One region of the Gracilibacillus sp. Marseille-QA3620 genome, then DNA from elsewhere that is predicted to be linked to it. Evidence: riboswitches for the same ligand, from Rfam matches in the RefSeq annotation. Region 1 holds a riboswitch; each other region holds the start of a gene.
The links. Region 1 has a riboswitch for cobalamin ahead of ACY8DX_RS17395 (FecCD family ABC transporter permease). Riboswitches for the same ligand answer to the same signal wherever they lie in the genome.

Region 1 (4,217 bases):
TAGACCCGGAGGATTTTTCTCTGTTGCACGAATCCATGCAGCATGCGCTCAACCCAACAGCGGAGCTTAAGAATTATTATGAGCGACGAGAGGATCAAAATGACGGCGGATATTTATCCGATCTGGTAAAGACATGCCAGGAGGTTATGCAAACCTTGCCGTATTATAAGGAGATTCAGCCGTATTTATTCGAACTTTGCGGGTATTATTGTGATTTGCAAGTACATAAGCATGTTATATGGGAAGAAAGGGTACATAGACTACAAGCCTGGTTCGAAGACAATAAACATCATTTGCCTGAAGGGATGACCTGGTATGAATTCAGCGCTTGTGCCGGCTCAACGCTCGGAATTTTCTGCCTTGTCTCCTATGGGGCGCGTGCATCATTTCGAGATGGTCTCGCGAAGAATGTCAGGAATGCTTATTTTCCCTATGTACAAGGACTTCATATCATGCTCGATTATTTCATTGACCAAGAAGAAGACCGGGTCGGTAATGATTTGAACTTCTGTTTTTATTATGAATCTGAGCAGAAGATGATAGAACGTTTATGCTTTTTTTTAGAACAGGCCAATCGGGACATCGAAATGATCCCGGATGAACATTTTCATAAGATGGTGAATCAAGGATTGGTGGGCATTTATCTTGCTGATGGAAAAGTGGCCAAGCAGAAGGATGTCAAAGCACATGTTCATAAATTATTAAAACAAGGGGGATTTCGCTCCTATTTCTTTTATTGGAATTGTAAAATGTACTATGCCATGAGAAAAGTGTCGAAGTGAACAGGGTGAAGAACAATCCTTAAGGGAGGCTATCTATACCGATGTTAAAGCTCAGTGTTTTGGATCAATCACCACGGGCAGCTGGAGAACCGACAGAAAAGGCATTAAGCAATACAGTAGAGCTGGCAAGACTTGCTGATGAATTAGGCTATTCCCGCTTTTGGGTTTCGGAGCACCATGACAGCCTGGGGCTTGCAGGCTCCTCTCCTGAGATCTTAGCTGCATGGATAGCTGCACAGACAAAGCGTATTCGAGTTGGAACAGGCGGTGTAATGCTTCCGCATTACAGCGCTTATAAGGTTGCAGAGAATTTCCGGGTGCTGTCTGGGCTTGCGCCTGGGCGAATAGACCTTGGTGTGGGACGAGCGCCCGGCGGCATGCCGAGGGCGACGAGGGCTTTGCAGGATGGACGTCCAATTCCGAGCAAGGATCGTTTTCCCGATCAAGTGGATGAACTATACTGGTATTTGCATGACCGTCTCCCGGATTCTCATCCGTATTATGGATTGACGGCTACCCCTGTCATTGGGGAGCATCCAGAGCTTTGGATGCTGGGCTCCAGTTCATCAAGCGCTGCTCTTGCTGCCTATAAAGGTCTTCCGTATAATTTTGCGTTATTTATTAACAGCGAATTTGCGGAAGAGAATATGCAGCATTATTTGAATCAATTCCAAGCATCTGAAACACTGTCACGTCCAGAAGGCATGGTCACGGTTTTTGCCGTATGTGCTCAAACGGACGAGGAGGCCGAGTATTTGGCTGGCTCGCTTGATCTATCCATGCTTTGGCTGGCTCAGGGGATTATGAGGGAAGGGACGCCTCATCCGGATGAGATTCTAGATCAGAGCTTTTCCATCTATGAACGGGAAAGGATTATTTATAATCGGCGCCGTATAATTATTGGCTCTCCTCAGACAATTGGCAGGCATCTGGCCGAGCTTAGTGAGCGTTTTCACGTCAATGAAATTATGTTGACCACGATTACACATTCCTTCGAGGCAAAGAAAAAATCCTTTGAATTGATTGCAAAAGAGATAGGGTTGAACTTTCCTGATTAAGAATTGCGTATTGTCCTATGTTCCAGTACAATGAAGAAAGAATAAAATAGCTGATTATTCCATAAAAGTGCCCTTTTCAAGGGAGAATAGGGAAACCGGTGAGACTCCGGTGCAGCCCCCGCTACTGTAATTGGCGAGTAATGCCGCCATAAGCCAGGAGACCTGCTTTTAATGGTTTTAGCACTTATTTTTCGGAGGGAAAAGTAGGCTTAAAGCATTCACAAGAGCACATGCGTGAATCCTTAGCTCATCCTTTGGGCTGAGGTTTTTTTATTGTCTGGCAATTAACTTACACCAAGGAAATGATGGAGTGGAAAAGATGAGCAGTAGAGAAGGAAAACATGGAGGAGTGCAGATGACTGCCCTTTACGCGGGCAGCATTTTGTTCATGGCGGCCGCGGTCATTTGGGGTCTTCTGAGTGGAAGTGCTGATTTGTCTGTAGGGGAGATTGTCGGCATTCTCCTCAAAAATATAACAGGGTATGAAGGATTCTTTGATGGTCAGAAAAATATCGAGATGATTATTTGGAATATTCGCTTGCCTCGCATTTTGCTGGCGTTATTGGTCGGTAGTGCCCTTGCCCTGGCAGGTGCGGCATTCCAAGGACTTTTGCAAAACCCGCTGGCTGATCCTTATACCATTGGTGTTTCATCAGGGGCCTCGGTTGGAGCGGTGATTGTCTTGTTCTTTCAGGTAGAAATTGCTTTCCTTGGATCCTATACATTGCCGCTAGTGGCAATTATATTCAGTTTCGCCTCTTTGTTTCTGGTCTTTGGAATCACGAAAGCGGCGAGCAGGACATATGCGAATGAAACAATCATTTTATCAGGCATTATCTTGAACTCCTTCATTGGCTCGGTCATATCGCTCATTATTGCTCTATCATCGGGAGACCAAATGCGAGAGGTCTTGAATTGGCTGATGGGCAGTGTGGCTTTAAAAAACTGGGGGCATATTGGTCTATTCTTTCCATTCTTTGCAGTTGGTTCAGCCGTGATTTTGTTCCATTACAGGGAGTTGAATGCACTCGCACTTGGTGATGAAGCAGCTCAATATGGAGGGATGAATGTGAGAAGGAAAAAGCTGACTCTCCTGATCAGCGCTGGACTCCTGACAGGAGCGGCCGTATCAGTATCTGGTGCGATTGGCTTTGTCGGCTTAGTCATCCCGCATCTTGTCCGTTTAGTTACGGGGGCTGACCATAAACACCTCATTCCGCTGTCAATGATGATTGGCGGAGGATATTTGGTTCTTGCCGACATGGTGGCAAGAACCATCGTCAGCCCGCAGGAATTGCCAATTGGCGTGATTACCGCCTTGATAGGGGCGCCTGTGTTTACTTATTTACTCATAAGAGAACGAATAAAAAGAAGGAAAATGGCATGTTAAAAGTATGTAGCGTAAGTGCAGGGTACCGGAAAGAACAGATGGTTCTTAACGATGTTTCTATGCAAGTGAAAAAGGGTGAATTCTATGCTTTATTAGGTCCGAATGGGAGTGGAAAAACCACCTTCATTAAAGCGATTTTGGACCCGAGGCATCTTAGTGTGAGCGGAAAGGTTGAGATTGCCGGGAAAAAGGCGCGTGACTATAGCACTGAGGAGCTGGCTCGGGTGACGGCTGTCTTGAGTCAGGAGCATACTGTGAGTTTGGATTTCACGGTTGAGCAGATTGTTCTGCTTGGGCGGTATCCGTATCAAGGCAGGGGCCTATTTAATACATACAAGAAAGAAGACCATATCATTGTGGAAGAATGCCTTGAGAAAACGAATTGCCTTGCCTTTAAGCATAAATATTTTCAAGATTTAAGCGGAGGGGAAAAGCAGCGTGTATTGCTTGCAAAGGCATTGGCTCAATCACCTAAGCTGCTGTTTTTGGATGAACCGACCAATCATCTTGATATTAAGCATTCGATTGAGCTGCTGGATTTATTGAAGGAGCTGCAGCTTAAGAATGGATTAACGATTGTGGCCATCCTGCATGATTTGAACCTTGCTTCGCTATACGCAGATCGGCTTGCTTTACTGAAGGGCGGTCAAAAGGTAGCGGAGGGGGAGGCAGGCCTTCTCTTAGATGAACCATTGCTGAAATCGGTATATGGGGTAGAGCTGATCAGCTCGCTTCACCCGGTAACGGGAAAGCCGCAAATCTCTTTCATCCCTGGATATGTGAAAGCATAAAATGGCTGGGACATAAAAACGAATGATACATTAAATGTTTACGAAACGAAATAGAAAAAGCCGAACTATTATTAATCGTGCTTAAAATGGCACTTTATAATTGTTCGGCTATTTAGTTACTGGAAAAATTTTGTCCCAGTCACTTACCTTTTCTCAATTGCGACGATGAAAGGCGGATTATTCCTTTGATTTATGA
Region 2 (4,217 bases), 370 kb from region 1:
AACTGCTCATACGCATCCAAAATCAGCTTATTACGCTTTTGTACAATTGGGTCATCTTTCGCTTCATTGAAGCGTTTGTTTTGCTCCTGCAGCGGCACAAGCGAGCTGAGGATATAGGAGTACGATTCATTATGAACCGCCTCCTGCTGGGAAATGACCGCGAAGATAGCCTTGAAGCTCGAGTCTGTGACATAGTCCATGACCTGACTCATCGTCGGTGTCTGCAAGCTGTCAAGGGAAGCCAACTGGGTATTAATACGGAGAAACACATCCTTCTCCGTCTCACTCAAGGAATCCCATTGCTTAATATCATCCTGCATATTAATCTCCTGTGCCTTCCAGAAGTTAGAGAGCAGGGTTTGATACAGGTCATACATTTGCGGATAGGCAATATCATTCCAGTTCAATAGACCGGATGTTTTTCCATTAATGATGCCAGTTGATTTATTCGGATATTCCGGGTTTAATAGTTTAATTTTATTCAGCGTTTCGTTCACCATCAGTCTCTCTCCTTTTAGCTATGGCAGGATTCACATTCTTCTATTTCTGCCTGTGACGTGCTTCTTACATAATAAGTGGTTTTCAAGCCGTTCTTCCAAGCCTCCAGATGGAGGTTCAATAGCTCCTTCGCCTTAATATCATGCTTCACATACAGGTTAAAGCTGATGCCCTGGTCGATATGACGCCCGCGAGCGGCATTCTGCCTGATGCTCCACACCTGGCTTAATTGATGTCTGCTCTTCTTGTAATACTCATAGGTTCGGTGATTAATATCAGGAGCTGTCACCTTGAATTTAAAGTTCTTCTTCTCCTCTGCATACTCAACCGCATAGATTGGGTCGATTCCATCTGTTGACCCGCCGATTTTGGCTGTTGAGGAGTTTGGAGCTACCGCCATGAGCCAGCCATTGCGCATTCCTTTATCTCGGATGTCTGCCTGAAGCTCACTCCAGCGCTGTGTCGCATATCCTTTTCGTTCGAAATAACGGCCGGTCTCCCATTCCGAACCGCTGAACCTACTGTATGCTCCCTTCTCCTCCGCTAGTTCCATAGAGGATTGAATGGTGTAATACGCAATATCCTCATACAGACGGTCAGCAAAGTCGACAGCCTCCTCTGATTCCCAATAAATGCCCTCTAAGGCTAATAGATGATGCCACCCGAATGTACCAAGCCCTATCGCCCGGTACTTCTTATTCGTTTTCTCTGCCTGTCCGACACTGATAGTATTCAAGTCAATGACATTATCCAGCATCCGGACCTGAATACGAATCAAGCGCTCCAGTACATTGGCTGGAACCGCCTTTGCCAGGTTGATAGAGGATAGATTACAAACAACGAAATCACCAGGCTTACGGACGATGACCAAATTCCCTTCCTCATCCTCATATTCCTTCACAATCATTGTTGCCGACATATTTTGCGCAATTTCTGTACATAGATTGCTGCAATAAATAGATGTACGGCCTTTCCCGTTCACATGCTTGTTCGGATTCTGGCGATTAACTTCATCACGGTAGAAAATATACGGTGTGCCTGTCTCCAGCTGGGAGATCATCACGCGTGCCATAATATCCATTGCACGATACGTTCTGCGCGGAAGGAGCGGATGATTAACGGCTTCCATATACTTCTCCGTAAAGTATTTCTCATCGTTCTCATCATAGAAGTCCTCAAGGCCAAGCAGATTGCCGTTCTCGTCCTTCCAGCCCATGATGCTCTTTACCTCATGCGGGCAGAATGTGTGCCATTCCCCGATGCTGCGCCCGTTCTCGTCCACCTTTTCAAGCTGCTCCATGAATAAATCGGGAATACATACCCCTGTGAATATGTCATGAGCTTTGCGGCGCTCATCCCCATTATTCGTTTTCAAATCAAGGAACCCATTCATGATGTCTTTATGGAATACATCCAAGTAAACAGCAATTGCGCCCTGCCTTTGCCCGAGCTGGTCGACACTGACCGCCGTATCATTGATTAGGCGAATCCATGGCACGACCCCGGAGGAGTTGCCCTTGAATTTCTTAATATCAGAGCCTAGCGCCCGAAGCTTGCCGTAATAGATGCCGACACCGCCGCCATCCTTTGACAGACGGGCTGTATCCCAGTTGTTCAAATAAATGCCGTCTAAAGAATCCTCAACTGTGTCAATGAAGCAGGAGGACAGCTGGCCAAAGCTCTTGCCGGCATTCGCAAGCGTTGGTGTCGCAACGGTCATGTACAAATGACTGAGTGCCCAATAAGCTTCTTTGACAAGGCTCATTCGAACGTCAGGCTTTTCATTTTTCATCAATTGCAGGGCAATCACCAAGAAACGCTCCTGCGGCAATTCATAGAGACGGCGCTCATGATCTCTTGCTAAATAACGGTCCGCAAGCAAGAACAAGCCTATGTAGTTGAAGATATAATCCCTTTCAGGCATGATTTCCGCTGCTGCCTCGTCCAATTCACTTCTCGAATAGGCCTGAGTAAGCTCCGCTGAATAAATGCCCTTCTCGACAAGCGTCTGAACCAACTCAGAGAAGGAGCCGTATTTAAGGTCCTCCTTATACCCGCGGTTCTCCGCTGCCTCCGCATACAGCTTTTGCAAATAAAGCCGGGCTGCGAGGAACGTCCAGTCAGGTGCATCCATCGCAATCTTATTGAGCGCATAATGAAGAGCTGTCTCAATTGCCTCAGACTCCTTGCCGCGGGCCATCATCTCCATCAGCTCATCGATATTCAGCTTATACTCCTGGGCGGTCTCTTCAATCAATCTTTCCGTCTTCCTTAACCGTTCCATAATCAATGCATCCATCTCCCTTTATCTATGAAATTATCTCCGAAGGCAAAAAAATAACCCGCTCTATGAGTAGAGCGGGTGAAAAGATAACAAGGAACAGCACATATATCGAATATGAGCCCTCAAATGCCATCATTTCCTTCCTCACTCCCCGGAGAAAATTGAAATTCAAAAAATAAGACAGGTCTCCTGACTTGTGCGTCACCCTCACCAAACCCTTCCCGTATCATCACCTCCAAAAGGAGACAACCCGATACAGTGGACTATGTTTAGTTCGTCAGCACTTACAGTTGCGGGGGCAGTATCGAACTCTCATCGATTTCCCTATTAAGCGTCTATACGCATCTTATTCCCTAGCTAATACTATATATTGATTTCATCGTTAAATAATCGACCATATATGGTGTTTCTATCATATCGAATATCGGTCCCTATTACAAGGAATTAATTTTTCCTACCCAAGAAAAAAGACACCCACTGTACACGAAAAAGTACAGGGAGCGTCCTTATTATCGGTTAATATTGTCTCATCTTAATAAAGCTTCTCAATTGCTTGGCAGCACTGACCATATGGCGGAGCGAGGCAACCGTTTCCTCCTCCCTCCTTGTCTTCAGCCCGCAATCAGGATTAACCCAGAATTGACTTAGTTCAAGCACCTCGAGGCTATCCTGCATAATTTCAAGCATTTCCTCTGTAGATGGAATACGCGGGCTATGAATATCATACACCCCTAATCCGATTCCCTTTTCATAGGGCGTATGCTGTAAAGATTGAATGAATTCGCCATGGCTTCTTGATGTCTCAATGGAGATTACATCAACATCGAGCGCTTCAATCGGCTTCACAAAATCATGGAAATCACAGTAGCACATATGTGTATGGATTTGCGTTTCATCTTGGACACCTGATGTTGCAAGGCGGAAGGATGGGATTGCCCATGTCAGGTATTCCTGCCAATCCGCCCTTCGAAGGGGCAGTCCTTCTCTTAAAGCCGGTTCGTCCACCTGAATAATAGTAATTCCGGCTTGCTCAAGGCAGTCGATTTCCTTACGAAGGGCAAGGGCAAGCTGATTAGCAACATCCTTGCGCGGGATATCATCTCGGACAAAGGACCAGTTTAAGATAGTCACAGGACCAGTCAGCATTCCCTTCACCGGCTTCTCGGTCATCGCTTGCGCAGCAGCCGTCTCCTTCAAGGTCATCGGCTCAAGCCACTTCACGTCTCCATAAATGATAGGCGGCTTCACGCAGCGAGACCCATAAGAGACCACCCATGCCTTTTCACTCAAGGCAAAGCCATCAAGCTTCTCTCCGAAATATTCAATCATATCTGTCCGTTCAAACTCTCCGTGCACAAGCACATCAAGTTCTAAATCCTCTTGTATGCGAATCCACCGCTCGGTCTCACGTGCAATAAACGCTTCATAGGATTCA
Region 3 (4,217 bases), 1.2 Mb from region 1:
CTTCACTCTGTTTCTTTCTTCTGCACGTTTAGCCGGGTTCCATTTACTCATATCCCCTACCAAGTAACCGGTGATTCTTCTAATCCGTTCAATATCCTCTTCGTTCTCATTGCCGCAATGAGGGCAAGTATCCTGAATATACCCTTTATAATTGCATTTTAAGCAACGGTCAACTGGATGGTTAATAGAACCATAACCGATTTTGTAATGAGCCATCGCACGAATAATTTGGTCGAGTGCCTTCAAATTATTCTTAGGGTCCCCGTCAATTTCCACATAGGTGATATGTCCGCCATTACAGTAAGCATGGAATGGCGCTTCCTTACGGATCTTATCGAGTGACTTGATTGGAAAATGGACTGGAATATGGAATGAATTTGTGTAATATTCACGGTCTGTAATATCTTTTATACTGCCGAATTCAAGACGGTCTTTCTTCACGAATTTTCCGCTAAGTCCCTCTGCTGGCGTTGCAATTAAGGAATAATTCAAATCATAGGTCTCTGCTGCCTTATCCGCCTTCTCCCTCATGAAGCGGATAATATCAAGGGCAAGCTCGTAGGATTCTTCACTTTCACCATGATGGAAACCAGTCAAGGCTTTCACACATTCTGCAAGCCCGATGAATCCGAACGCGAGTGAACCTTGTTTCAGGATTTCCTTAAGCTGATCATCCTCGTTTAATTCTTCTGCTCCTTTCCAAACTCCTTGTGTATACAGGAATGGGAAGTGACGCACTTGTTTCGCAGCTTGGTATAGATAACGCTCATAAAGCTGAACTATGGCAAGATCGCACATGTCATCTAGTCGACGATAGAAATCCTCTAGCGTATTGGACAGGAGCGCCAGCTTAACTAAGTTAATGGATGTGAAGGAAAGATTGCCACGCCCAATACTGTTCTCAACACCATGTCTATTGCCCATCACCCTTGTACGGCATCCCATATAGGCTACCTCTGATTCATGTGTGCCATCATAATATTGCTTATTAAACGGGCTGTCAATGAAGCTGAAATTCGGGAATAAACGTTCAGCAGTCGTTTCCAGGGCCAATAAGTAAAGGTCATAGTTAGGGTCATTCTCATTGAAGTTAACCCCTTCCTTCACTTTAAAGATTTGAATTGGGAAGATTGGTGTTTCCCCATTGCCAAGCCCGGCTTTTGTTGCCAGCAAAAGATTTTTAATAAGCATCCGCCCTTCTTTCGTTGTATCTGTTCCATAGTTCACAGACACAAACGGCACCTGTCCGCCCCCGCGTGAATGCATGGAATTGCAATTATGTACGAAGGCTTCACAAGCTTGATATACGGTATTCTCCGTTTCCTCCCAAGCGATTTGCTCTATCGTTTCTTTGCTCCAATCACTTGGATAGGCTTCTAAGCGCTTTACATGCTTCTCATAGGTTTTACGGACAAATGGAGCAAGATCAGCATCAAACATCGGGAATGACTGACCGCCATGCTGCATATTTTGGTTTGCTTGCAATATGATAGAGGCCAGCGCCATTGCACTTGATATATCCTTAGGCGGACGCATGCTTCCATGACCGGTGTCAAATCCCTTCGTAAGCATTTGTCCAAGAGGAATTTGACAGCAGGTTGTTGTCCCCGTCGGCATAAAATCCAAATCATGCGGATAAAGCAAATTAGCTTCAATTGCCTTTTTTACTTCCTCAGATAATAGGTTTTCTCTCGCAAAAAAGCGTGCAGACTCACTGGCGAATTTCCCCATCTGCCCCATTGGAGTAGACGCATTCATATTTGCATTCTCATTGACTAATTCAGGATTCGTCAAATGAACAATTTCATTAAATGAGCTCAATAATTCCTCAACAGACTGAGTTTCCGCCAACGTTTTTTCTATACACACCTTACTCATATCAATACGCCTCCCAAATAAAAAATCCCATCACCTCTATCTTCAGGCAATGGGATTGGATTTGCATAAAAATGAATATACTCTTCATTTGCTGCTACTATCCACCTTCATTGCTCCCGATAAAGGCAAAACGATTGCTCGATAAGGCAGGTCTCCTGACTCATGCTTCCCTTTACTCTAAGCCCTTCCCATGAAGTCTCTTCACAGTGGATTACTTATTTCATCAGCATTCACAGTTGCGGGTACAGTTCCGGATTTTAACCGAATTCCCTATTAAGCCATAAATGGCGCCTTAACTGCACTTAATCAATATCTTGTATTTGTGTTTTTATTCACAAACTATATCTTGTATATAAGATTATATAACTATCTAAAGAAAATAGCAAAGGACATATTTTTCCTAACCACGTGGTAATTGTTGCAGGATATAGTTGATGGTTTCCTCCGAGTCGAGTCTGACCGCTACATAAGGCGGATCAACATTTCTATTCGCTTCAATCGGGATGCCCAGCCATAAGAAACGGCGATCAATACAGATCATGCTGAATGGAGGTCCCTCCTGTATATGAAGATCCGGGTCTAAATAAGGATGCTCCTCTTTTGAATAGAGAGCTAATTTCGCACGAGCTGGTCTTGTGGTCAGTGCTTGTGCAAGCTCCTTCGATAAAATACAGCGATTAGGAAGCGATAGAATAATTTGACTCTGAGCCTCTTTTACATCATTCAGCACATCATCTAGTTTGCGGGCATACATCCATTTAAGCTTTGGATGAGGATGCTTGATCCATTTTCCAATTTGGTCCATCCCGACCGTCTTATTGTGCTGAAGCTGGAAATCAATGAATTGATGCAAGGTTTTATATCTCGGAATCGTATTCTTCAAGAAATTCACATCACTGACATGAATAAGCTTGCCTTTTGTCCTTGTGATTGCCACATTCAATAGACGCTCACTCTCTTTACCCGTTAAGAGCATACCAGCTCTTCTCTCTGGATACGAGTCGACCGTATCAAAGATCATCAGTTCCCTCTCGCTCCCCTGGAAACGATGCACAGTTGCGGCCATAAACGCACCTGCCCCATACTGCTCCGGATAAAAGTCTTGAAGAAGCTTCTCCATCAAGATGGCTTGAGCCCTGTATGGTGTCACATACCCGATTGATTTGCTTCCGCCCTGGTAGGCTTCATGAAGCAGCTGCAGAGAAAGCAGGGCATGCATGATATTCATCCTTGACCCTGAGGTGCCCCCGCTAAAACAATGCTCACCAGTAAAGCTCGCATCTAACAGAATGGAAGCCGCTTGTTCGAACGGCGCCCGGGCCACAATCTCTTCCCGGCTCTTCTGCACGCTTGGATGATCTCCGACAAGGGAATTATATAAATATTGATTCGTAAAAGCAGATATATCCGGATGCATCCTTCTTTGTTCCTTCAAGAGGAATAGATGTGGATGCAATACGCCGCCGCTCGCAATATCAGCGACACCAGCACGGTGGAATATATCCTCCCGCAGCCATGTATCAACAAGCTGCCCCCTTGATGCTGCAATCGGCGGCAGCTGTTTGAAATCTCCGCAAACAATCGCTCTTTTTGCCATACTTACGGCAAAGGCAATCTGCGGGATAAACGCCATGCTCGCCTCATCTACAATGACAAGGTCATATTCCTGCTCAAATATGACAGGATCATTGGCCGCCTTTGCAAGCGTTGTTCCGATAATGGAAGCCTCCTTGACGAGCTTCATCTCCTGCTTACGAATTCTGTCAAGAATACGCCCAAGCTTCTGTTCAAGCTCTAGAAGCTGTTGTGAGTCCCTGACACTGAACGATTGGGAGAGATCCTTCTTCAAGAGACGCTTCTCCTCGGTAATCCGATCTTTATCAGACAGCAAACCTGCATCCTGGTCAGCAAGCAATTGTGACGGCAGAATGTCTCCATGCATCAATAACCCGTCACCTGCCTGGTTTCCGTAGCGCAATAGATCGCCAGTACGAAACTTATCCGCCTTCTTAATGAAGGCAGCCATCTCCCCAAGCAGTACATCTACTGCTTGGTTACTGTGCGAAAGCACCAATACTCTCTTATCCTTAAAATATTTATTTGCAGCTGTTCTTGCCAGCGTATATGTCTTCCCTGTTCCCGGCGGTCCCCAGACAAAGGTTACCGGATTGTATTTCGAACGCTGAAACAGCTCCTGCACAGCCGTTTTGCTATCAGTGCGCGTCCTCTTATCCGGAAAATCGGGATTCATCAGCCTCTTGACTCGGCTGCGCTTCCGTTTACTCTTCTTAATATCATCTAACCGTTCAATCAATTGCTCTAAAAGCTCCCATGGATCA

Region 2: another riboswitch for cobalamin. It lies ahead of ACY8DX_RS19340 (ribonucleoside-diphosphate reductase subunit alpha); the one in region 1 lies ahead of ACY8DX_RS17395 (FecCD family ABC transporter permease).
Region 3: another riboswitch for cobalamin. It lies ahead of ACY8DX_RS11510 (anaerobic ribonucleoside triphosphate reductase); the one in region 1 lies ahead of ACY8DX_RS17395 (FecCD family ABC transporter permease).

The regions. Positions count from the first base shown of each region.
Region 1 covers NZ_CM143102.1:3,466,004-3,470,220, reverse strand. Annotated here, with positions in the region: gene ACY8DX_RS17405 (tetraprenyl-beta-curcumene synthase family protein) at 1-782, shown strand, start outside; gene ACY8DX_RS17400 (LLM class flavin-dependent oxidoreductase) at 824-1,840, shown strand; cobalamin riboswitch at 1,889-2,024, shown strand; gene ACY8DX_RS17395 (FecCD family ABC transporter permease) at 2,160-3,230, shown strand; gene ACY8DX_RS17390 (ABC transporter ATP-binding protein) at 3,224-4,021, shown strand; gene mnmM (tRNA 5-(aminomethyl)-2-thiouridylate-methyltransferase MnmM) at 4,165-4,217, opposite strand, start outside.
Region 2 covers NZ_CM143102.1:3,838,224-3,842,440, forward strand. Annotated here, with positions in the region: gene ACY8DX_RS19335 (ribonucleotide-diphosphate reductase subunit beta) at 1-500, opposite strand, end outside; gene ACY8DX_RS19340 (ribonucleoside-diphosphate reductase subunit alpha) at 515-2,707, opposite strand; cobalamin riboswitch at 2,945-3,146, opposite strand; gene metE (5-methyltetrahydropteroyltriglutamate--homocysteine S-methyltransferase) at 3,299-4,217, opposite strand, start outside.
Region 3 covers NZ_CM143102.1:2,274,040-2,278,256, forward strand. Annotated here, with positions in the region: gene ACY8DX_RS11510 (anaerobic ribonucleoside triphosphate reductase) at 1-1,878, opposite strand, end outside; cobalamin riboswitch at 2,007-2,187, opposite strand; gene ACY8DX_RS11515 (DEAD/DEAH box helicase) at 2,279-4,217, opposite strand, start outside.